Regions from separate parts of the Sphaerisporangium sp. NPDC049002 genome, predicted to be linked through region 3. Evidence: riboswitches for the same ligand, from Rfam matches in the RefSeq annotation. Region 3 holds a riboswitch; each other region holds the start of a gene.
The links. Region 3 has a riboswitch for S-adenosylmethionine ahead of AB0B89_RS12950 (aminotransferase class V-fold PLP-dependent enzyme). Riboswitches for the same ligand answer to the same signal wherever they lie in the genome.

Region 1 (7,840 bases), on a different contig from region 3:
GCGCGCGGCCGAGCAGGTCGAGCGTGGCGGTCTCAAGCTTGAGGCCCACGTCCTCGCTGATGACCTGGCCACCGGTGAGGATGGAGATGTCACCCAGCATGGCCTTGCGGCGGTCGCCGAAGCCGGGGGCCTTGACGGCCACGGACTTGAACAGGCCGCGGATCTTGTTGACGACCAGGGTGGCCAGGGCCTCGCCCTCGACGTCCTCAGCGATGATCACGAGCGGCTTGCCGGCCTGCACGACCTTGTCGAGCAGCGGGAGCAGGTCCTTGTTGGCCGACACCTTGGAGTTGACGATGAGGATGTAGGGGTCGTCGAGGACGGCCTCCATCCGCTCCGGGTCGGTCACGAAGTAACCGGAGATGTAGCCCTTGTCGAAGCGCATACCCTCGGTGAGCTCAAGCTCCAGGCCGAAGGCGTTGCTCTCCTCGACGGTGATGACGCCTTCCTTGCCGACCTTGTCCATCGCCTCGGCGATCATCTCGCCGATCTGCGTGTCGCCGGCGGAGATGGAGGCGGTCGAAGCGATCTGCTCCTTGGTCTCCACGTCCTTCGCGAGCTTGGAGAGCTCCTCGCTGACGCGCTCGACGGCGGCCTCGATGCCCTTCTTCAGGGACATCGGGTTGGCGCCGGCGGCGACGTTGCGCAGGCCCTCGCGCACCAGCGCCTGGGCGAGCACGGTGGCGGTGGTGGTGCCGTCACCCGCGACGTCGTCGGTCTTCTTCGCGACCTCCTTGACGAGCTCGGCCCCGATCTTCTCCCACGGGTCCTCAAGCTCGATCTCCTTGGCGATCGAGACGCCGTCGTTGGTGATCGTGGGAGCGCCCCACTTCTTCTCCAGCACGACGTTGCGGCCCTTGGGACCCAAGGTCACCTTGACGGCATCGGCGAGCTGGTTCATACCGCGCTCGAGACCGCGCCGGGCGTCCTCGTTAAACGCGATCATCTTGGCTGCCATACGGCTAGACCTCCCAGATACAGGGTGGCTTGCAGCGGATCGAGCCGACGCCCGCGACGGCATGTAGACCCGCGAATTCACGACACCTGTCGCCGTGAACCGCCAGGCCCCATCGCCTCGATCCAGGTTTGTCACTCTCCCCAGGAGAGTGCCAACGAACTGTTTAGCACTCTACCCTGCCGAGTGCAAGCGACAACCCCTATGACCTGGGCGGCACAAGGATTTCTCTGACCGTATGCCGAATATTGGACCTGACCTCACGTGCGGGAGAGCACGGACATGACGGAAGGCTCGGCCCGTCCTGATGCACGACGAACCGAACCTTCCAGCTACTGACTGAGAGAGACCAGTGGATCTTCGTCGACGACCGGACAGCGCCGGTGTCGTCACACAGTCCGCACGGACTCCGCCTGTGGACCCTTCTGGCCCTGTGTGATCTCGAACTCCACCCGCTGACCCTGCTCAAGGGACCGGTATCCCTCGGACATGATCGCTGAGTAGTGGACAAACACGTCCTTACCACCGTCTACCGCGATGAAGCCGTAGCCCTTGTCCGCGTTAAACCATTTGACGGTGCCCTGCGCCACTTTCCGACTCCTCTTGCTGGGCTCCGGACCCCACCCACTCCTCCGCGAGGCCCGTGACCTTCGGAACCGAGACGCATGCGAACTCCTCGGCCACGTCGATCGTTCTCGACCATACCTGTGGCAAGGCTTGGCGCAACAGTGTCAAACACCAAACTACTTCTTGACGTTCGCTGTAAGCGGGACGCTACTTTTTCCCGCTCTGGTGCGTTAGTTGATAATTAAACTACACAGAAGGGCCAGGTAAGAACTTCTATTATGATAGTCAGGCCGTTCCAGGCCCCCTGGACATGCCAACGCCCACCCGTCCCAGGGACGCGTGGGCGTTGGGAGTACCCGAGGGTCAGCCTCCGGCGACCGCGGGGATCACCGAGATCTGCGCCCCGTCCGGCGTGACGGTGTCGAGTCCGTCTACAAAACGGACGTCCTCTTCTCCGACATACACGTTGACAAAACGGCGAATCTTGCCCGTTTCGTCCAGAATTCGGGCACCGATTCCGGGGAAGTCGGTCTCCAGCTTCTGCAACACCTCGCGAAGTGTCGCGCCTTCACCGTTCACCTCCGCGGCACCGTCGGTGTACGTACGGAGAATCGTCGGAATCCGCACAGAAACGCTCATTTATCGCGACCTTTCAGGAGTTATCGGCGATAGCCGTGCGGAATGCGTCGAGCGAGGGCCGGATGACGGCGGTGGGCCGGGCCTTGGCGGAGACCGCGTCGAGGGTCTTCAGGCCGTCCCCAGTGTTGAGCACCACCGTCTCGGCCTCCGGGTCCAGGAGGCCGTTCTGGACCAGTTTGCGGAGCACTCCCACGGTGACGCCGCCGGCGGTCTCACCGAAGATGCCCTCGGTGCGGGCCAGCAGGTGGATCGCGTCCACGACCTCGGCGTCCGTGACGTCCTCGACCGCTCCGCCCGTACGGCGGGCGATGTCCAGGACGTACGGCCCGTCGGCGGGGTTGCCGATGGCGAGCGACTTGGCGATGGTGTCCGGCTTGACCGGCTGGACGATGTCGAGACCGGCCTTGAAGGCGGACGACACCGGCGAGCACCCCGCGGCCTGCGCCCCAAAGATCTTGTAAGGCCTGTCCTCGACGAGCCCCAGCTTGATCAGTTCCTTGAAGCCCTTGTCGATCTTCGTGAGCTGCGAGCCCGAGGCCACCGGCACGATGATCTGGTCGGGGATCCGCCAGCCCAGCTGCTCGGCGATCTCGTACGCCAGGGTCTTGGAGCCCTCCCCGTAGTAGGGACGGAGGTTCACGTTGACGAAGCCCCACTTGTCGCCCAGCGGGTCGCCGATGAGCTCCGAGCAGAAGCGGTTGACCTCGTCGTAGGTGCCCTCGATGCCCACCAGGCGCCCGCCGTACACCGAGGCCATGATGATCTTGGCCTCTTCGAGGTTCGACGGGATGAACACGCAGGAGTCGAGCCCCGCGCGGGCCGCGGCGGCGCCGACGGCGCCCGCGAGGTTGCCCGTGGAGGAGCACGACAGGGTGTGGAAGCCGAAGTTGCGCGCCGCCTCAAGGGCGATCGCGACGACCCGGTCCTTGAAGGAGTGGGTCGGGTTCCCGGAGTCGTCCTTGACGTGCAGGCTCCGGATCCCCAGCTCACGGGCCAGGTTGTCGGCCTTGACCAGCTTGGTCCAGCCGGGCGCGAGGTTGGGCTTGGAGATGACGTCGGCGGGCACCGGGAGGAGCGAGCGGTAGCGCCAGATGTTCTGCGGGCCGGACTCGATCTCCCGGCGGGTCACCGACGCGGCGCGGCCGGCCTCGGGGGTGTCCCAGGTGTAGGCCACTTCGAGTGGCCCGAAACACTCGATACAGGCGAAGATCGGTCCGAGGTCGTAGCGAGTGCCACATTCGCGGCAGGAGAGCGCGACGGCGGGGCCGAAGTCGAGTGTGGTCGTTGTCTCAGCTGTTGCGAGCGCCATGAAGCGAGGCCTTTCCCTCATCTTCGCCCGGACCACCTTGATCACGGGCCGGAATTGGCACCTGTCCCGGCTGGTCTCAGTTGGTCGGATGCCGCGTCGTTCGGAGACGCGTGTGACCACAGCCGGGAGGGTTGCCGGGGCTTCGCAGGGCCGGTCCCTCCACCCCTCTGGATGAGCAATATGAAGTTGTGATCCCGCCGATGTTTCAGGCAGGACAAAAGAACTGTACCTTGCCCGCCAGCGGGTTCGGCGAGTTGTCTCACCAAGCGAGACGACCGCGTATCACCGACGCGCGGCCGGAGTGACCGCGCGGTGGGATCGCGGGCTCACCTGTAGGCGTCGCCGAGGGCCGCCTGCACGTATTTGCGTGCCTGGTGGATGCGCGACTTGGCGGTGCCGAGAGGGATGCCGAGCTGCTCGGCGACCTCGTTGTAGTCGAGCTGGCAGATGTCGCGCAGCACGAGCGCCTGGGCCAGCTCGGGCTTGTCCGCCTCCAGCGCCTCCATGGCGTCGAGCAGGTCGAGCCGCGAGCCCGCGATGACGCTCACCCGGCGCGGGTCGGCCCGCATGTCGGGAAGGTCCTCGGAAGTCTGCTCGGCGCCCCGGCGCTTCAGCGTGCGATAGGTCGTGCGCGCGCAGTTGGCGGTGACGATGTGCAACCAGGTGGAAAAACGTGCCCGCCCTTCGAACCTTCCGATGTTGCGGGCGACGGCCAGCAACGTATCCTGGCTAGCCTCCTCCGCGTCCTGGTGGTAGGGCAGGAGCCTCGCGCAGTGGCGGAGCACGTCGGGCTCGATGCGGCGGAGGAGCTCTCCGAGGGAGCGGTGATCACCTTGGGCGGCGGCGCGGGCCAGCTCTTCGGTCGTCTCGTCAAGCGCCATGCCGGAGCTCCCCTCGACCGTCTCCACTTTGCCTCGACCAGACCATCAGCCCATCTTATTGGGAGCGTTAAATTCATTTAATCTGCGGCCGAGTGCGCATCACAGCGGAGATGAACGGCGAGGGACGACCGCCACCTGGCGGACGAGGAGTGGTGATGGGCAGATGAACACTGTTCTGCTGGCCTCCAACAGGGGCCCGGTGTCGTTCACGCTGGCCGACGACGGTGCGCTGACCATGCGCCGGGGCGGAGGCGGCATGGTCTCCGGCCTCTCGGAGGTCGCCAAGGACACGAACGTGCTGTGGGTGTGCGCCGCCCTCTCCGACGGCGACCGCAGCGCCGTACGGCTCGCTCCGAGCGGGCGCCTCGACCAGGCGGGCTACGACACCGGGCCCGTGCGCATGCTGGACATCCCGCCCGCGACGTTCCACCGCGCCTACAACGCCGTGGCGAACTCCACGCTGTGGTTCGTCAACCACCTGCTGTACGACATCCCGAACTCGCCGCAGTTCGACATGCGGTTCCGCAGAGAGTGGGAGTCCTACCAGGACTACAACGCCGCGTTCGCCCTCGCCCTGGCCGAGGAGGCCGCGCACGGCGCCCGGGTGATGATCCAGGACTACCACCTCACCCTCGCCCCGGCGATGCTCCGGGTCGAACGGCCCGACCTGCGCATCGCCCACTTCTCCCACACCCCGTGGGCGCCTCCGGAGTACTTCTCGCTGCTGCCCGACGACATCTCCGCCGAGCTGCTGTCGGGCATCCTCGGCGCCGACCACGCCGGCTTCCTCGCCGCCCGCTGGGCCTCGGCGTTCATGGACTGCTGCGAGACCCTGCTCGGCGCCCGGGTCGACCGCGTCGAACGCACCGTCACCTACGAGGGCCGGACGACGCGCATCGGCGTACACGCCCTCGGTGTCGACGGCGACGCGCTCTGGGCCCGTGCCCTGGAGCCCGATGTCGAGTCGCACATGACCGCCCTGCGCGAGCGGGTGGGCGACCGCAAGCTCATAGTGCGGATCGACAGGACCGAGCTGTCGAAGAACATCGTGCGCGGCCTGTCGGCCTACAAGCAGTTCCTGACCGACCATCCCGAGTGGCACGGCAAGGTCGTCCACCTCGCCTTCGCCTACCCCTCGCGGCACGACCTGCCCGAGTACCGCGAGTACACCGCCGCCGTGCAGCGCTGCGCGAAGGAGATCGAGGACCTGTTCGGCGGCGAGGACTGGGATCCCGTGATCCTCAATGTGGACGACGACTACGCCCGCTCCCTCGCCGCCTACCGCATGGCCGACGTGCTGCTGGTGAACCCCATCCGCGACGGCATGAACCTCGTCGCCAAGGAGGGCCCGATCCTCGCTCCCCACTGCGCGCTGGTGCTTTCCAGGGAGGCGGGCGCCGCGGCCGAGCTCGGCGGCGACGCTCTGCTGGTCAATCCGTACGACGTCTCGGGCACGGCGAACGCCCTGCACGAAGCGCTGGTCCTTCCCGAGGAGGAGCGCGCGGACCGGGGCACCCGGCTGCGCGCCGCCGCGACGGCGCTCCCCCCGAGCCGGTGGTTCGCCGACCAACTGGCCGCCCTCGAACGCTGACCCCGACCGTCCCAAATACGGGGTTACTCGCCGTAGAGCCACATTCCACTGATATGGGGGCGGTGATACGTTCTGACCGTTCGAGTGCTCCTAGGCACGGGGGATCTGTGAGCTCGACCATGTCCGCACGACCGCGCGCCAGGCTCACCAGGGACCGCCCGACCTGGCTCATCTACCTCCAGCTCGCGATCTTCTGCACCTACCTGTACGGGCTCTCCGCCGCGCTCCCGCTGCTCCGCATCGACCAGGGCGTGTCCCAGGCCGTCGCGGGGCTGCACGGCACCTCCATGGCCGTCGGGAGCATCATCTGCGGCATCGCCATACCGCATCTGACCTCCAAGATCGGCCGGCGCCGCACGACCTGGCTCGGCGTGGCCGCGATGGCCTGCGGCGTCGCGCTGGTCGCGGTCACCACGGCGCTGCCCGTCACCCTGCTCGGGTTCGGCCTGGCGAGCGGCGGCGGCTCCATCAGCCTCTACGTGGGCATGTCGGTGCTGAACGACCACCACCGGGCGGCCGGACCCGCGGCCATCAACGAGGCCAACGCGGTCGGCGTCACCGTCGGCATCGGCGTGTCCTACCTCGTCAGCGTGCTCGCCGACTCCCCGCTCGGCTGGCGGGCCGGCATCCTCGTCACCCCGATCGCGGCGCTGCTCCTGCTCGCGTTCATGGGCAGGGTGTGGGTGCCGGCCCTCCCGCCGGCCGGTGACCACGCGGAGGACGGCGTCACACATGCCGTGAGAGCCCCGTACGGCTGGCGCTTCCACGTCGCCTGCGGGGTGCTGTTCTGCCTGGTGGCCATGGAGTTCCTCTTCAACGTCTGGGCCGCGAAGCTGCTGGCCGACCAGACGGGCATGACCGCGGCCGTCGCGGCGACCGGGCTCACCGCGTTCACCGCCGGCATCGCCGTGGGCAGGTTCGCCGCAGGGCGGCTGGCCCTCCGCCTTGACCCGACGCCCATGCTGGCCGGCGCGCTGGTGGTGACCCTGACGGGCTGGTCGGTCTTCTGGTTCAGCGCCCATCCGGTGCTCTCGTACGCGGGCCTGGTCCTGAGCGGGCTCGGCGTCGCGGTGCAGTTCCCGCTGGGCCTCGCCAGGGTCCTCGCCATGGCCGCCGGACGGGCCGACAAGGCGAGCGCGGCGGCCTCCATCTGGTCCGGGGTCGCGGTCGGCATCGGGCCGTTCGCGCTGGGCGCCATCGCCGACGGCTTCGGCACGCGCACGGCGTTCCTCATGGTCCCGCTGCTGATAGCCCTCGCCATCGCCGGCATCGCCCTCAGCTCCCGGCCTCCCGCGCCTGCCCCCGCCTGAGAGCCTGGGCCGGCCCCGCGCGGGCTCCTGTCGTCCATGAGCGCCGCCCGGCCCTGATCAGTTCCCGCGCGTGCCCCTCTCGTCCACCGTGGTCACCCGACCCTGATCAGCTCCCGCCCGGGCTCCGCTCGTCCACCGCGTCGGCGAGCGCCGACAGCAGCGCCGCGACCCCGGCCGGGCCGTCGACGACGAGGTCCGCGCGCTCGGCGAGCGCGGTGACCTCCGTGGAGGCGCTGCACACCGTCACGCCGGGCAGCCCGGACAGCCGTACCGCCTCGAACGCCGCGAGGTCGCCGAGGTCGTCCCCGGCGAACAGCACGGACCGTGCGAAACGCTCGGCGAGGAACACTCCGAGCGCGTGCCCCTTGTCCATGCCCGAGGGGCGCAGCTCCAGCACCAGCCGCCCCGGCTCGACGAGCATGCCGCTCTCGGCGGCCAGCTTCGCCAGCGGCTCGCGCAGCGCCAGGAACGTCCCCTCCGGGTCCGGGGCCCTGCGGGTGTGGACGGCGACCGCCCTGCCCTTGTCCTCGATCGTCACCCCCGGTTCCGCCCCGTCGGTGACGGTGACGCCCAGCAGGGCCAGCAAAC
Region 2 (7,840 bases), on a different contig from region 3:
GTCGAAGACGAGGAATTCCAGCTCGATGCCGATATCGTCGCCAGGTGTGCCCTGAAAGCACCGTTGCGCGAACCCTTCCACGTCCGCCAGGTCGCGGACTCGCGCGTCGCTGTACTCCGTACCGATCATGGACGCTCCTACGCTGAGGTGTGTACGGTCGGCAGAGCTCTGGGGACCTCCCGTTCGCGGGGATCGGGTCGCAAAGGCGGCAGGGCGGCAAGGGCGGCGCAGGGCCGTAAGGGCCGCGAAGGGCCGCGAAGGGCATGGAGAGCCGGCATGAGGTGGGGTGCGGTGGACGCCCCGGCGGCGGGCGTGGCGGGAAAGGGTTCCACCCGGCGAGGGGCCGCCTCGCGGGTGTGTGATCGCCGGCCGGAGACGCGGCGTGGGCGAGATCGAACGGACAGTGGGATGGGCTGAGCCCCTTGCGGACCTCCGAGTTCCGATCACTGCGGCGTTTGACTAAGCATCTCGTACCCGTCGTTACGCCACATGAAGCCCAAAGGGGACGTTCGCCTCAAACAATACGATCTACCCACATAACAGAATGCGCAGGGCCGGCGTGGCGGGGCGCCCGCCCGATGAGGTGCCCGGGACGGCGCCACCCGGGGCGCGGGAACGCGAAAGCTCCGCCGGGAACCGTGAAGGTTCCCGGCGGAGCGGGCCGGGCGGGTCAGTCCTCGGAGAGCAGGCGGTCGCGCGTGGCGCGGGCGATGCCCGGGTTGTCGGAGAACACGCCGTCCACCTTGAGGGTGTACAGCCGGTCCAGGTAGCGCATCACGTCTCCGGTGGCACGCGGGTAGACCGGGCTGTCCGGGTTGCCGAGCCGGTAGTCCACCGGAAGCTGGGAGTTCTCCGGCCGGACCGTCCAGGTGTGGACCAGAAGGCCCGCCCGGTGCGCGTCCCGTACCAGGGGCGTGGGCGCCTGCGTGCGGCCGTCGGGGCCGGTGGGCAGGATCCGCGTGGTCGCCACGCCGACGCCGTCGGCGTAGCGGGCGATCTCCCGCAGGCCCTGCGGGGCGACGAGGTCGGTGTAGGTGCGCGGGTCGCCGGCCGCCACCAGGTCGTACGGCGCGCCGCTCGCGTTGATGAGCTGGATGATCCGCAGGCGGGTGGCCGAGCGCAGCTCCTTGAGGTTCCTGGTCTCGAAGGACTGGATGAAGACCGGGGACCGCACGCTGTCCCAGCCGTGGCGCTTGAGGGCCGCGAGGAGCGGCTCCTCCAGCGACAGCCCGATCGAGTCGAAGTAGGTCGGATGCTTGGTCTCGGGGTAGACGCCCACGCCGTACTTCTGCGCGAGGTCGATGACCTCGTCGAAGGTCGGGATCTGGGCCAGCCCGTCGAACGCGGTGTTGTCGGGCCGCAGGTCGGGGACGCGCTCCTTGGCCCGCAGCGTGCGCAGCTCCGCCAGCGTGAAGTCCTCGGTGAACCATCCGGTGATCGCGACGCCGTCGATGGTCTTGGTCGTCCTGCGGTCGGCGAACTCGGGGTGGTTCGCGACGTCGGTCGTCCCCGAGATCTCGTTCTCGTGCCGGGCGACGAGGACGTGGTCCTTGGTCGACACCAGGTCAGGCTCGATGTAGTCGGCTCCGAGCCGGGCCGCCGCCTCATAGGACAGGAGCGTGTGCTCGGGACGGATGGCACTGGCGCCGCGGTGCCCGATGATGACCGGCCCCCGGTCGTCGTGGCCGCCCCTGGTCGTCGCGCTCGCGGGCTGGAGGGCGGCGAGCAACACCCCTCCCACGAGGACCGCCAGCGTACCGGCCAGCGTCTTGTTCCCCATCAAAACACACCCCACTCTCAGGTCTCGCGGGGCACGCTAGTCTCACGAGCTGTACCCGGAGTGGCGGCGCAGTTAACGATCAAAGGTGTGCGTATGCCACATCTCCGGCATCTCTGGCATCTCCGGCCGCCGGTGCGTCACGGGGAGGAGGCGCCGGCGCCGTCGAGGTCGGGCGCGGCCCTGCCGGCCAGCCACTCGCGCGCCTGGGCGAGGTGGCGGTCCGTCAGGCCGGTCATGGGGTCCACCTCGACCAGCAGGAACTCGTCGACGCCGGGATGGTCCTTGAGGTACTGCCAGTCGGGGGTGCCGAGGCTGTCGTCGAACCAGACGAACGGGCGGCGCGCGACGTACTCCGCGACGTGCCGGGTCTTGAAGTGCTCGCCCGCGCGGCTGCCGGGGTCGCTGTTGACCGTGATGACCGGAAGGCGCGGCAGGCCGAGGCGCGGCGCGATCACGTCGTTGGCGTGCTGTTCCCAGGTGGTGGCCCACGTCAGCTCGGCCCCGGCGTCGCGGGCGAGCGCGGTGAGCAGGCGTCCGTGCCGGCGGTTCAGCAGGATCCTGTACGTCTGGCCGTCGAGGACGCACTCGTGACGCCTCAGCCACGGCGAGTGCCTCCGGGCCGGGTTGAGGACCCCGTCCACGTCCAGCAGTACAAGGGGACGCTTGGTCACGTGCCTCTCCTCGGTCGTCGGTGCTGGATGCCATGATGCCGCCACCATGGCCCAGTCTTCCAACTCCGCGACGGGAGCGCCCGCGCCCCCCCAGGTCACGCGGGCGGGGCCATGCGCTCCGTTTCCACCCGGTCCCAGGCCTCGGCGAGCAGCTCGTAGGAGCGCACGCGGTCGGCGTGGTCGTGGGCGATCGTGGTGACCAGCAGCTCGTCGGCCCCGGTCGCGTCCCTCAGCACGCGCAGCTTCTCCACCACGGTCGCAGGCGCGCCGACGAACTGCGTGTCCACCCGATCGGCCACCAGCAGCCGGTCCTCCTCACTCCATGAGTGGGCGGCGGCCTCGCGCGGTGAGGGGAAGGCGATGGCCCCCTCACCGGCGCGGATGCTGCGCACCCACAGCCCGTACGGCGAGGCCAGCTCGCGCGCGGTGGCGTCGTCGGCGGCGACGACCGCGTCCGCCGAGACGACGACGTACGGCGCGGCCAGGCTCGCCGACGGCTTGAACGCGGCGCGGTAGGCGTCCACCGCCTCCAGCACGCTCGACGGGCTGACGTGGTAGTTCGCGGCGAAGGGCAGGCCGCGCTCGGCCGCCACCTGGGCGCTCTGGCCGCCGCTGCTGCCAAGGATCCAGACCTCGACGTCCGCGCCCTCCCCTGGCACGGCGTGCGCGTCGAGTCCCTCGGAGGACAGGTACGTGCCGGACAGCAGGGCCAGGATGTCGTCCACCTGGTCGGCGAAATCGGGGGACTGGGCCCCCGGCTGCTGCAGCAGCGACGCCCACAGCGCGAAACGCGGCGAGGTGAGCAGGTGCGCGAACGAGAACGGCGGCGGGATGAGCAGGCCGTGCGTGTCGCGGGCGGGTCGTGGCTCCTCGTGGCGGGGCTCGGCTCCGGCGCCGTCCTTCAGCTCCTTGAGGGCCTCGGCCCGCCGCTGCCCCGACCGGCCGAGGCCGAGGTCGATGCGGCCCGGGTACAGGGCGTCGATCGTGCCGAACTGCTCGACCACGGCCGCGGCGGTCTGGTGGCCCAGCTGCACGGCTCCCGAGCCGACCCGGATCCGGCTCGTCGCCGCCGCCACCAGCGCGATCAGCACGGCCGGGGCCGAGCCGGCGACCCCGGGGGTGAAGTGGTGCTCGGCCAGCCAGTACCGGTGGTAGCCGAACTCCTCGGCGCGCCGTGCGAGGTCGATCGTGTTCCGCAGGGCGTCCCGGGCGGTGCCGCCGGAGACGATGGGGGCGAGGTCGAGGATGGACAGCGGGGTCCGATGGGATGACATGTCGGCCTTTCGGTGCTGGACCGGATGTTCGGGGGCCTGGGAGGCGGCGGTGAGATGAGGGGGGCTCAGGCGGTGACCGGCAGGGGGAAGGGCCTGCTCGGGATGTCCCTGCGCAGCACGGGCGCGATCTCGCTCTGGAAGAGCTCCAGCGTGGCCCGGTGCTGCTTGTCGGTCAGGCCGTCGGCGTCGGCGCTCAGGTGCATGACCTCGTGGCCGAAGCTCTCGTGGTAGCGGTGGACCTTCTCGATGATCTGCTGCGGGCTGCCCACCAGGATGGAGCTGCGCTCGATGGCGTCCTCCAGCGTGGGGAACACCGGCTCCAGGCCCAGCCTGCGGAACATGGCCAGCCGCGCGTCGAAGATCGGCCGGTAGGTCTCGACCGCCTCCTGGGAGGTCCTGGCGCCGTAGTAGCCCGCGGTGCCCGCGCCGACCAGCGCTTCGGCCGGATCGTGCCCGTAGAACTCCAAGCGCTCCCGGTAGTGGCGGATCAGCTCGGCGTAGGGCTCGATCGGGTTGGTGACGTTGGCGGAGAACAGAGGGTCGCCATACCGGGCCGCGAGGTCCACCGACTCCCTGCTGGTGGCGCTGCCGTGCCACACGCGGACCGGCCGCTGGAGCGGGCGCGGCCAGGTCTCCGCCTCGCGCAGCTCGGGGCGGAAGCGGCCGGACCAGGTGACCTTGTCCTCGCGCCAGAGGCGGCGGAACAGCTCGTAGGACTCGCGGTTGCGGTCCCACTGGTCCTCGCTGGTCACGTGGAACAGCTGTGCCTGCGCGGCGCCGTTTCCCTTGCCGATGATGAGCTCCAGCCGGCCCCCCGACAGGTGGTCGAGGGTGGAGTAGTCCTCGAAGGCCCGCACGGGGTCGAGCAGGCTCAGCGTGGTGACGGCGGTGAACAGCCGGATCTCGGAGGTTCTGGCGGCGATGTGGCTGAGCACGACCGGCGGTGAGGAGGAGATGAAGGGACGCTCGTGGCGCTCTCCGACCCCGTAGCCGTCGAAGCCCAGCTCCTCGGCCAGGACGGCGTTGTCGACCACCTCGCGCAGCCGTGCCGTGGTCGGCTTCAGCTCACCGGTGATGGGGTCGGGCCCGTGGACGATCAGTGTGATGGCGAGGAACTTCATGCGGGTTCCGTTTCGGCGGCCGGCTCGGCCGGCCGCGGGATCGTGTCCTCGTTGGAGGGCTTCAGAGGCGGGGCTCAGACGGCGGTTGTGGCGTAGCGGTTGGCCGGAAGGGGCAGCCCGAGCAGGCCGCGCAGCGTCGGCGCCTCGTACGCGCGGCGGAAGGCGTCCCGGCCCTGGAGCACGGGCACCAGGCCCCGGGTGATCGCCCTCAGGTCGGAGGGCAGAACGCCGGGACGCAGCCGGTAGCCCTGGATGCCCGCCTCCCGCCAGTCGAGGAGCAGGTCCGCGAGCCGCTCGGGGGTGCCGGTGAACACCGCCGCGTCCGAGACGTGCTCGGCCCCGTCGAGCTCGTCGAGCCGGGACCTGCGGTCCGCCGCCGTCCGTGCGTCGGCGTCGAGGTGGACCAGCAGGTCGGCGAAGACGAGCAACGGCTCGCCCGGCCGGCCCACGGCCGCCTCCGCCTCGCGGACCTCCGCGACGATCGCGCGCGCCTGCTCCTTGTCGTGGGGGGTGACGTAGACGACGTCGGCGCCGCGCGCGGCGAAGCGGTAGGCCAGGCTCGCGTGCGCGAGGGCGGTGACGAGCGGCTGGCCCTGCGGCGGCCGAGGGGTGATCGCCGGGCCCTTGACGCCGAACCACCGGCCCTGGAAGTCGACGTAGTGCAGCTTGTCGCGGTCGACGAAGCGGCCGGTGGCGACGTCGCGGATCACGGCGTCGTCCTCCCAGCTGTCCCACAGGCGGCGCACGACCTCGACCGCGTCCGCGGCCTCCTCCAGCAGGTCGCTCACGTGCCCGGCCGGCTCGGGGGCCTCGTGGTCGGCCGGCCGCAGCACCGGGAACTCCCGGCGGCCGAAGTGCCCGGCCTCGGTGTGACGGCCGGAGACCTGCGCGCGCCACCCGGCGCGCCCGCCGCTGACGTGGTCCAGGGTGGCGATGCCGGTCGCGACGTGGAAGGGCTCGGTGTGGGTGGTCGTGGCCGTGGGCACCAGCCCGACGCGGCCGGTCACCGGCGCGATCCTGGCCGCGAGGAGCACGGCGTCGAGCCGTCCGCGCACCTGGTCGGTACGGTCGTCGGGGCCCTCGTACGAGGACGACTGCGGGCCGAGGGAGTCCTCGATCGTCACGAAGTCGAGCAGGCCGCTCTCGGCCTCGGTGGCGAGATCGGTCCAGTAGCGGGCGGAGAAGAGCTCTCGCGGGCGGGCGGACGGGTCGCGCCACGCCGCGGGGTGCCAGCCGGCACCGTCGAGGGCCGCGCTGATGTGGAGGGGAGTGGGCGGCATTCGGGGGCCTCTTCCTCTTGCTGTGACGGCGGGGCTCCGGCGAACCGCGATGCCACCGCTCGCACCCCCCACCTCCAGCCGATCACCGCCGGCCGGGGCCGGCGTTCGCTTGCGGGACGCTTCCGCCCCGCCTGGTCGTCACCTGGAGCACCCTGCGGACGCGGGGTTGCCGACCAGCAAGCCAGGGCTTTTCGCTGGTCTCGTGACCTCAATCGACGATAGCCCCGCGCAGTAAAGTATGCAATTCCTACCTGATTACTTCCAGGCTGCGGCGGTAAGGCCCGGGGAAACGTTCTCACCGGCCACGATGTGTAACCCCCCTTCGGCCTCCGGCGCATCCCCCCGCTCAGCGGTGCGTGCCCCGACCAGGGAAACCGCCTCCGTCCAATCCGCGGGCCGGGTGTGTCCGAAGTAGATGTGTCAGCGTCCACGCCGATGGTGGGGAGAGTGCATGAGGCCGAGACGGGCCGCGCCGGTGGATGACGGCCGGCATGACCAGCCAGGGTTGGAGAAGCTCCTGGAACGGGTCGCGCGCGGGGACCGCCCGGCGTTCGAGAAGGTGTATGACATGGTGGCGGCCCCGGTCTACGGCGTGGCCCTGCGGGTGCTCCGCGACCCCGCCCAGGCCGAGGAGGTGGCCCAGGAGGTGCTGGTCGAGGTCTGGCGCGGCGCCGCGCGCTTCGAGGGCTCCCGGGGGTCGGGGGTGGCGTGGGTGATGACGATCGCCCACCACCGCGCCGTCGACCGGGTCCGCGCCGCGCAGGCGGCGATCGACCGTGAGGACCGCGTGGCGCGCCTGGAGGTGCGGCGCCCCTATGACGTCGTCGTCGAGTCGGTCGAGACCACGCTCGAATGGGAACGGCTGCGCCGATGCCTTGAGGGTCTGACCGAGTTGCAGCGCGAGTCGGTTACGTACGCTTATTACGGTGGATATTCCTATAGAGAGGTCGCCGAGCTGCTGAAGGTGCCGCTGGCGACGGTGAAGACCCGGATGCGTGACGGACTCATCCGCATGCGCGACTGCCTGGGGGTGGAGCGATGAGCCGCGACCCGCACACGCTGGCCGGCGCGTACGCGTTGTACGCCATCGACGACGCCCGGGACCGCTTGAGCTTCGAGGACCATCTGACCCGGTGCGCCGAGTGTGCCGAGGAGACGCGGGGGTTGCGCGAGACCGCCGCCCGCCTCGGCGTCGCCGTGGGCAAGGAGCCTCCGCCCGCGCTCCGCGAGCGCGTCCTGGCCGAGATCGGCCTGGTCAGGCAGCTTCCCCCGGCCGTCACGGCACCGGGGCCGCGTCCCGTGTCCCGCCGGGTGGGGTGGCCGCGCGTGGCGATCGGCCTGGCCGCCGCGTGCCTGGCCGCCGCCGCCGGGCTGGGCGTCGTGGCCTATAGAGCCGAGGACGCGCTGGAGCGCGAGCGGCTGGGCACTCAGCGCATCTACGCCGTCATGGCCGCGCCGGACGCCCGTACCGTCACGGGCAAGGCCGGTCAGAACGTCACCGGTACGGTCGTGATGTCCCGTTCCCAGGGCAAGGTGGTGTTCTTCTCCACCGGGCTCGCGGCCCTGCCCGAGAGCGAGACCTACCAGCTCTGGCGCATCGGCCCCGGCGGCGCGCTTCCCGACCGGCTGACCCGGCCGGACGCCTCCGGGCGTACCCCTCCGATCATCCTTGGCGACCTCGGCGACGCCACCGAGATCGGCGTGACCATCGAAC
Region 3 (7,840 bases):
CCGCCTGCTGGCCGACCCCGATGGCACCCCGAGGCCCTTCGGCCGGTCCGACGACGCCACGCTCGCTGTCACCGCACTGGCCGCCCACGCCGGCGCCTGGTGCGTGCGGGTGCACCACGTGCCTTCCAACGCCGACGCCGTGCGTGTCGCGGCGGCCTGGCGAGAGGGGGAGGGGGTTCTATGAGCACGACGGCAGCGGAGATCGAGAAGCTCAACGAGGCCTTCTACACCGCGATCGAGAGCGGCGACCTCGACCGCATGACCGAGATCTGGGCCGACGACGGCGAGGGCCGGGTGGCGATGTGCGTCCATCCCGGTTGGCCGATGCTGAGCGGCCGGCCCGAGGTACTGCGCTCGTGGGCGCTGATCATGGCGAACACGCCCTATATCCAGTTCGTGCTGACCGACGTCCGCACCACCGTGATCGGCGACGTCGCGGTGCTCACCTGCGCGGAGAACATCCTCACCGCCGCCGACACCGAGGACGCCACCTTCGCGGCGGGCCGGGTGGTCGCCACCAACACCTTCGTGAGGACCCAGGCGGGCTGGCGGCTCTGGTTCCACCATGGCTCCCCCGTCCTCCAGGGCGAGGATGACGACGACGAGGACGACGAATGACCATCCCCGGCGAGACGGGTCCGCGTGACAGTGTGAGCCTGGTGGGGCTCCGGGCGCGGGGGCGGCACGGCTGCCTGCCCGCCGAGCGCGAGCTGGGCCAGGAGTTCGTGGTCGACATCACGCTCTTCCTCGACACCGCCCCGGCCGCCGCCGGTGACGACCTGGCCAAGACCGTCGACTACGGCGAGCTCGCCGTCCGGCTGGCAGGCATCGTCGAGGGTGAGCCGGTCAACCTGATCGAGACCCTGGCACAGCGCCTGGCGGGCGCGTGCCTCGCCAACGAGCTGGTCGAGGAGGTGGAGGTCAAGGTGCACAAGCCCGCCGCGCCGATCCCGCTTCCCTTCGACGACGTGATCGTGACAGTGAGGAGGAGGCGCTAATGAAGGTCGTTCTGGCGCTCGGCAGCAACGTCGGCCGCCGCTTCGACACGCTTCAAGGTGCCGTTGACGCGCTTTTCGACGCCCCCGGGCTCGACTTCGTGGCGGTGTCCCCGGTTTACGAGACCGATCCGGTGGGCGGACCGCCCGATCAGCGGCCGTACTTCAACGCGGTGGTGATCGGGCAGACCATGACGCTGGGCCCCCAGGCGATCCTGGAGCGTGCGCTGAGCGTGGAGACCGCCTTCGGCCGGGTCCGCCTGGAGCCGTGGGGTCCGCGCACCCTCGACGTCGACCTGATCATGGTCGGTGACCTGCTCTCCGACGACCCCGAGCTCACGCTCCCGCATCCTCTGGCCCACGAACGGGCGTTCGTGCTGGTGCCGTGGTCGCAGGCCGATCCAGGGGCGGTGCTTCCCGGGCGGGGGTCGGTGGCCGGTCTGCTCGCCGACCTCGACCAGAGCGGCGTGCGACTACGGGCCGACCTGGCCCTGCAGCCCCCCGGCTGACGGGCGCCCGAGGCCCGTGGCCGGCCGGTCGGGGCACGATCCGTCCCCGGCCTGTGGACAGGCCGGTCGGGAGCCCACCACCCTCCGCGGGCAGCCGGCCGGCGCACGAGGGGTCCGCGGGTTGCGGTGGGGAGACAAGAGGAGGATCGCGTGAAACCGAGCCGTCCCGGCGTGCTCGTCCTGTTGGTGGTCGCTTTCACGGTCCTGACGTGGGCCGTGTTGCAGAAGGTCTACTCAGATCTGCCGACCGTGCCGTGGACCGCCATACCGACAGTGCTCATCCTGGCGGTCGGCGAGGCGTACAGCGGGTGGATGACCCGGGCCCGCATCGAACGCAGGCCCGGCACCAAGCCGGTGGAGCCGCTGGCCGTGGCCCGGCTGGCCGCGCTGGCCAAGGCGTCCGCCTACGTGGGAGCCGCGTTCGCCGGGGTGTTCGCGGGCTTCGTCTTCCACGTCGTCCCGCTGCTCGACCAGGACACCCCCCGGCGTGACTTCTTCCTCGCCGGCGGTTCGCTGATCTCCTGTGTGGTGCTCGTCTGCGCGGCTCTGTTCCTGGAGCACTGCTGCCGGGTGCCCAAGCGCCCCGACGACGACGCGAAGGACTGAGGACGACCAGCGGGGCCCGGCCCCGAGGCCGGGCCCCGCTCTGCAAGGAGCCACCCTTAATCCCTTGATCCCTGTCCCTTTACGCAATGTTGTTCCTTCACGAGATCGACGGTGTTAAACGCGTCTCGCGAGATTCGTGGTGAGAAACCCCGAAAAAAGATCACTTGTCGATGTCGCCGACGACGAAGAACATCGAGCCGAGGATGGCCACCATGTCCGAGATCAGGTGGCCGGGAAGCATCTCCCTGAGCACCTGCACGTTGTTGAAGGACGCGCTGCGCAGCTTGAGCCGCCACGGCGTCTTCTCGCCCCGCGACACCAGGTAGTAGCCGTTGAGCCCGAGCGGGTTCTCGGTCCAGGCGTAGGTGTGGCCCTCGGGCACCTTCAGCACCTTGGGCAGCCGCTGGTTGATGGGACCGGGCGGCAGCGACCGCAGGCGCTCCACGCACGCGTCGGCGAGGTCGAGCGCGACCTTCACCTGGTCGAGCAGCACCTCGAAACGGGCATGGCAGTCACCCGCCGAGCGCGTGACCACCTTGACGGGAAGCTCCCCGTAGGCCAGGTACGGCTCGTCGCGGCGCAGGTCGAGATCGACCCCCGAGGCGCGGGCGATCGGCCCGCTGACCCCGTACTGCATGATCGTCTCGCGGTCGAGCACCCCGACCCCCCGGGTGCGCGCGAGGAAGATCTCGTTACCGGAGATCAGGTTCTCGATGTCCGGCAGCCGCCTGCGCACGTCGGCGACCGCCTGGGCGACCCGGTCGAGCCAGCCGTACGGGAGGTCCTCCTTCAGGCCGCCGACCCTGTTGAACATGTAGTGCATGCGCCCGCCGGAGATCTCCTCCATGACGGCCTGCAGGGTCTCTCGCTCGCGGAAGGCGTAGAACACGGGCGTGATGGCGCCGAGCTCCAGGGGATACGACCCGAGGAACATCAGGTGGTTGAGCACGCGGTTCAGCTCGGCGAGCAGCGTGCGCGCCCACACCGCCCTGACCGGCACTTCCATGCCCAGCATGCGTTCGACGGCGAGGACGACGCCCAGCTCGTTGGCGAAGGCCGACAGCCAGTCGTGCCGGTTGGCCAGCACGATGATCTGCCGGTAGTCGCGGACCTCGAAGAGCTTCTCGGCGCCACGGTGCATGTAGCCGACGATCGGCTCGGCGCTGCCGATGCGCTCGCCGTCCACGGTGAGCCGAAGGCGCAGGACACCATGGGTCGAGGGGTGCTGGGGGCCGATGTTGAGGATCATGTCCTCGGTGGCCAGTTCCTTGGCCCCGGCCCCGATCCCCACGACCCGTTCGGTGCGCGCGCCTCCGGTGCCAGCTCCGCGAGGTTCGGTCATAAACCCCATGCTGTCACGTCAGCGGCGTGAGGCAAGATCCGAGAGGGCGGTGACCAGGCGGCGGACGTGCTCCTCGGTCGTCCCGATGCCGATGGACGCCCGTACGGCCCCGGCGGTGCCGTCCGCGCACGAACCGTCGGCGGCCTGGCCGACGGCGTCGAGCAGGTGCCTGACGAAGGGATGGGCGCAGAACTTGCCGTCGCGCACCCCGATGCCGTACTCGGCGGACAGCGTCTCGGCGACCTCCCTGGCGGTCCAGCCCTCGACCACGAAGGAGACGATGCCGACGCGCGGGTGGGCGGGCCCCCAGAGCGACAGCTCGTGGACGCCCGCGATCGCGGCGAGGCCGTCGCGCAGCAGTTCGACGAGGCGCTCCTCCTCCCTGATCAACGCCGTCCAGCCGGTGGCCGAGAGGGCGTCGCAGGCGGCGGCCAGGGCGACGGCGCCGAGGACGTTCGGCGTGCCGGCCTCGTGCCGCTGCTCGGGGTCCGCGCTCCACTCGGCGTCCAGCGGCAGCCCCTGCCCGGCGCCTCCGGTGACGGCCTTCGACGCGCCGCCCCCGCGCAGGTACGGCTCGGCCTGGGCGAGCCAGTCGGCCCGGCCGATCAGGGCGCCCGCGCCGAACGGCGCGTAGAGCTTGTGCCCGGAGAACGCCACGTAGTCCAGGTCGAGCGCGGTCAGGTTGAGCCGGCGGTGGGGGACGAGCTGCGCGGCGTCCACGAGGATCCGCGCGCCGTGCCGGTGGGCGATGTGGGCCAGGGCGGCGATCGGCCACAGCTCGCCGGTCACGTTCGAGGCCGCGGTGACGACCAGGAGCTTGGGTCCCTCGATGGCCGCCAGGGTCTCGTCCGCCGCGCGGACCGCCTCGCCGGGGAACCGCGGGGGCGCCAGCCGTACCGCCTCGGGCCAGGGGAGCAGGGACGCGTGGTGCTCGGTCTCGAAGACCACGACGGTGGTGCCCTCGGGCAGGCAACGGGCCAGCAGGTTCGCCGCGTCCGTGGTGTTGCGGGTGAACACGACGGCGTCACCGGGACGGGCGCCGACGAAGGCGCGCACGGTGTGCCGGGCCTGCTCGTAGCGCGCCGTGGTGAGCTGCGAGGCGTACCCGGCTCCCCGGTGAACGCTGGAATAGGCCGGGAGCGCGGCGGCGACCGCGGCGCTCACCGGCTCCAGACAGGGGGCGCTCGCCGCGTAGTCGAGGTTGGCGTACCGCACGAGCCCGCCGCCCTTGACCGGGACCTCCAGATCTCCACCGAGCACGGCGGGGATGGCCGGAGCGGTACGTCCCGCCGCCTCGCCCTGGAAAGCACTGCCGGGCACGGAGCCGCCGGAGGCGTCCGAGCCGGAAACGACGGGATTCAGGACAGTGAGTGCGGACAACGCCGGCCTCCTAGGGTCATGGGACCCCGGCCATGGCGTTGGTATGACGGAGCCCGCGCTTGACTGGCGCACCTCGCACCAGACCTGGTCCTCACCCGGGGCACCCCGCCGCGAGCGCGAGGGTTGCCGGTCAGCGAGCCGGGGCTTGACGCTGACACTCATGACCTACGGGGACTATAACCCAACCTCCCCCCGCCTCCGCAACGTGACAAGCCCCACGCCCCGAGCCGTTCTCAGGCAGCACTGGCAGTCACCGCTCCTGCCGGGTGGTGTTCACCATTTAGCAGCCGGGATCTCGCAACCGGTGAACACCACCGCAGCGGCGAGTAACGCCGAGTTATGACGGGCCTTCGCCACCGAGAAGTTCGGTGGGAATGCCCAGGCCATCAACCAGATCGCGTACCATCGTCACGCCGCTGGCCAGCCGGGTCCCCGATTCGAGCTGAGACACATAGCACTGAGATCGCCCGATAAGCTCCGCCAGTCTCTCCTGACTCATCCCGGTATGCTCGCGGATCAACGTGCATACGGCGACAAGATCCCATGAAGCAAGCGCTTCACGGATATCAGGAAGGGTCCACACCTCCGCTGGTACCGGTCGAGCGTCCGCAGCGCACGGGCCACACACATCATCGGTGTTGTACCGGCTCAGCGGGCGTACACACTTGCGGCACATTCGCTCCGGCTCGATCATGGCGTCACCTCGGACCCGCAGTACCGGCGAGGTAGCTCCTCATGCTCGTCAACCCGGCAGCCAAGGGCTTCGAGGGTGGCGAACCCACGGTGACGCAACAGCCGCACAGGAGCTCTTCCACGAGGGAACACGCGAGGGGACGGCCATAGTGGCGCAGGTGCTCGGTCACACGCCCGGCATCGGGTCGGCTCAACCGCATCGCTCCTCGCCATGGTGGAAGACGATCGCGCCGCTGGCATGGTCCCGGTTAGCGCGCACCAGGATGGGCCCGTACCGGTAGCACGGGTAGGGGTAGGCGAAGAGGTCCAACCGCGCCGGGCGGACTGTCCCCCGGCCACGATCGGGCATGGTGTGCAAGGCGGCCAGTAGCGCTCTGCGCGCCCTGACGGACGTGTCCGTCACGCCACGAACTCCGCGCCCGCCCAGATCGTCGGCGTCCCACGTCCACAGCACCGGCTCATCATCGACGTTGTCGGGGTCCAGTCGCGGTACTCCGCTCATGGCCCGGCGTTGTGCCGGTAGGGCCGGAGCCGACCCGGGGAGCGAAAGGCGCCGACTGATGGCGCCGGGAAAGTAGCCGCCCACGGAAATCCGTGCGGTCGTGGGCATGCCGTATGGGTCGCGCGGCTCGTCGTCATTCCTAATGGGCTCGCGCTCGTGCTCGTCGCAGCTGGTCATGCTGCCCTCCCCGGAGAATGGATCACTTCGAGCTCGGACTGACGCATGAGCTCGCGCAATCCCTCGAGGGTGTGCGAGTTGATCATCAGCGGCTCGCACGACCAGAGGGCGATCGCGTAGAACCGGCGGTTCCAGGTGCCGTACATGACGTGCCAGCCGGGCTCCAGTTGGTCGAGTTGGACGGCGGCCGCGGGAGGCTGGCCGCGTCGTGTGCGTACGGCGGATGTCCGCACCACCGGCAACCGAGAGGCTTCGGCGGGGTCTCGGCGCGGTGCCGGATACGGACGAACCGGGGCGTGGGCCGGGTTAGGACGTTCCTAGGATTGTTCATCGGATCGCACCCTTCGCGTGCGCGAACTGCTCGCGGCGGCGGTCAGGCCACAGCCCGCGTTCCATCACCTGGTCCACGCGCATTTCGTGCTGGCGGGGTGCCTGTTCGCCTGTGCGGCGGAGCTTGACCCGCTCCCGCGGGGACAGCGGCTCGCCCCTACCGGCCGTGCGCAGGTTCAGCCGACGGGTCTGGTAGTCCCGCCACCAGACCGCGACATCCCCGTCCAGTCGCTCGGTGCCCTGCTTTACCCACGCCCCCAGCTTCCCCAGCGACGGCCGGAACTTGGTGATGCGCTCGGTGGTCATCTCATAGGCGTGCGGCGCTACGGCCGGCTCGCTCATAGTCATGGCCACCAGTGACAGCTCCAGGACAGCAGCGCCGGATGCGGACTCGTTGGTGATGGACCGCAGGTCAGTCTTGGGCATGATGAGAACGCCTCTCTTGAAGGGGTGCCAGGGCGCGGGCCCAGGTTTGGCGACATGGCCGCGCCTGGCTGTTCGACTTCCGCTCGACTCGGCAGGTATGCTGCCGAGCAAAACGCCAAACGTTTGTCGATATCCCGATGATGTATCTGTGAGGGCCGGGTGTCAACAAACATCAAACGTTTGGCGTTTCTAGCGGACCGAAAAGAGGGAAATGAGCCACCCGAGCAAGCTGGGCTTCCGCCAGATCGCAGCCCAGATCCGAGAAGAGATCGTGAAGGGCGTTTACCCGCCTGCCACGGTCCTTCCGGCTGAGCCGGTGCTTGCCGAGCGGTACGGCGCATCGCGAAGCTTGGTCAACAGAGCAATGCAGGTACTTGCAGCAGAGGGCATGATCCGCCCTCGTCAAGGGAGGGGAACCATGGTCACCTACATTCCGCCAATGCTGCACTCGCCAGCGCGCTACTCCCGCCAGGCGCGCGAGGGTGGGCAGGCGCGCGGAGCCTTCGACGCAGAAGTGCGGGCAATCGGGCTCGAACCGCAGCATGAGATCACGACCAACAGGGCCGTTCCGCCGGACGACATCGCCGATGCTCTTGGACTGCCGCGCAGGGAGGAGAATGTCCTCGTTCGCCGCAGGCGCCTTCTCGCGTCCGGCATCCCGATGCGCCTCAACACGTCGTGGTTCCCGCTGTCCATCGCCGAAGGGACGGTTCTGGAAGAGCCGGGGCCGGTCATCATCGGTGGCGTCAAGTCAGCGCTCGCCGAGCTCGGCTACCCCCAGACGGAAGCAACCGAGTGCATCGTCGTCCGGCCTCCCACCGACGCCGAAGCCGAAGCTCTGGAGATCAGCCCTGAGCGGACCGTTCTCGATATCTTCCAC

Region 1: it holds a riboswitch for S-adenosylmethionine, as region 3 does, so the genes downstream of both, thrC (threonine synthase) here and AB0B89_RS12950 (aminotransferase class V-fold PLP-dependent enzyme) in region 3, are expected to answer to the same signal.
Region 2: it holds a riboswitch for S-adenosylmethionine, as region 3 does, so the genes downstream of both, AB0B89_RS28935 (LLM class flavin-dependent oxidoreductase) here and AB0B89_RS12950 (aminotransferase class V-fold PLP-dependent enzyme) in region 3, are expected to answer to the same signal.

The regions. Positions count from the first base shown of each region.
Region 1 is NZ_JBEZFH010000118.1:4,459-12,298, reverse strand. It holds gene groL (chaperonin GroEL) at 1-958, opposite strand, end outside; gene AB0B89_RS22470 (cold-shock protein) at 1,345-1,545, opposite strand; gene AB0B89_RS22465 (MoaD/ThiS family protein) at 1,886-2,161, opposite strand; gene thrC (threonine synthase) at 2,175-3,470, opposite strand; SAM riboswitch class I at 3,485-3,648, opposite strand; gene AB0B89_RS22455 (RNA polymerase sigma factor) at 3,797-4,351, opposite strand; gene AB0B89_RS22450 (trehalose-6-phosphate synthase) at 4,515-5,942, shown strand; gene AB0B89_RS22445 (MFS transporter) at 6,062-7,252, shown strand; gene otsB (trehalose-phosphatase) at 7,359-7,840, opposite strand, start outside.
Region 2 is NZ_JBEZFH010000197.1:246-8,085, reverse strand. It holds gene egtA (ergothioneine biosynthesis glutamate--cysteine ligase EgtA) at 1-129, opposite strand, end outside; gene AB0B89_RS28955 (glycerophosphodiester phosphodiesterase) at 671-1,780, opposite strand; gene AB0B89_RS28950 (HAD domain-containing protein) at 1,918-2,451, opposite strand; gene AB0B89_RS28945 (MsnO8 family LLM class oxidoreductase) at 2,547-3,725, opposite strand; gene AB0B89_RS28940 (LLM class flavin-dependent oxidoreductase) at 3,791-4,846, opposite strand; gene AB0B89_RS28935 (LLM class flavin-dependent oxidoreductase) at 4,921-6,126, opposite strand; SAM riboswitch class IV at 6,227-6,334, opposite strand; gene sigK (ECF RNA polymerase sigma factor SigK) at 6,578-7,168, shown strand; gene AB0B89_RS28925 (anti-sigma factor) at 7,165-7,840, shown strand, end outside.
Region 3 is NZ_JBEZFH010000048.1:7,057-14,896, forward strand. It holds gene folP (dihydropteroate synthase) at 1-184, shown strand, start outside; gene AB0B89_RS12925 (nuclear transport factor 2 family protein) at 181-618, shown strand; gene folB (dihydroneopterin aldolase) at 615-998, shown strand; gene folK (2-amino-4-hydroxy-6-hydroxymethyldihydropteridine diphosphokinase) at 998-1,504, shown strand; gene AB0B89_RS12940 (DUF3180 domain-containing protein) at 1,655-2,110, shown strand; gene AB0B89_RS12945 (NADH-quinone oxidoreductase subunit D) at 2,271-3,452, opposite strand; gene AB0B89_RS12950 (aminotransferase class V-fold PLP-dependent enzyme) at 3,471-4,772, opposite strand; SAM riboswitch class IV at 4,883-4,998, opposite strand; gene AB0B89_RS12955 (helix-turn-helix transcriptional regulator) at 5,170-5,526, opposite strand; gene AB0B89_RS12960 (hypothetical protein) at 5,716-6,027, opposite strand; gene AB0B89_RS12965 (hypothetical protein) at 6,201-6,437, opposite strand; gene AB0B89_RS12970 (hypothetical protein) at 6,532-6,960, opposite strand; gene AB0B89_RS12975 (GntR family transcriptional regulator) at 7,172-7,840, shown strand, end outside.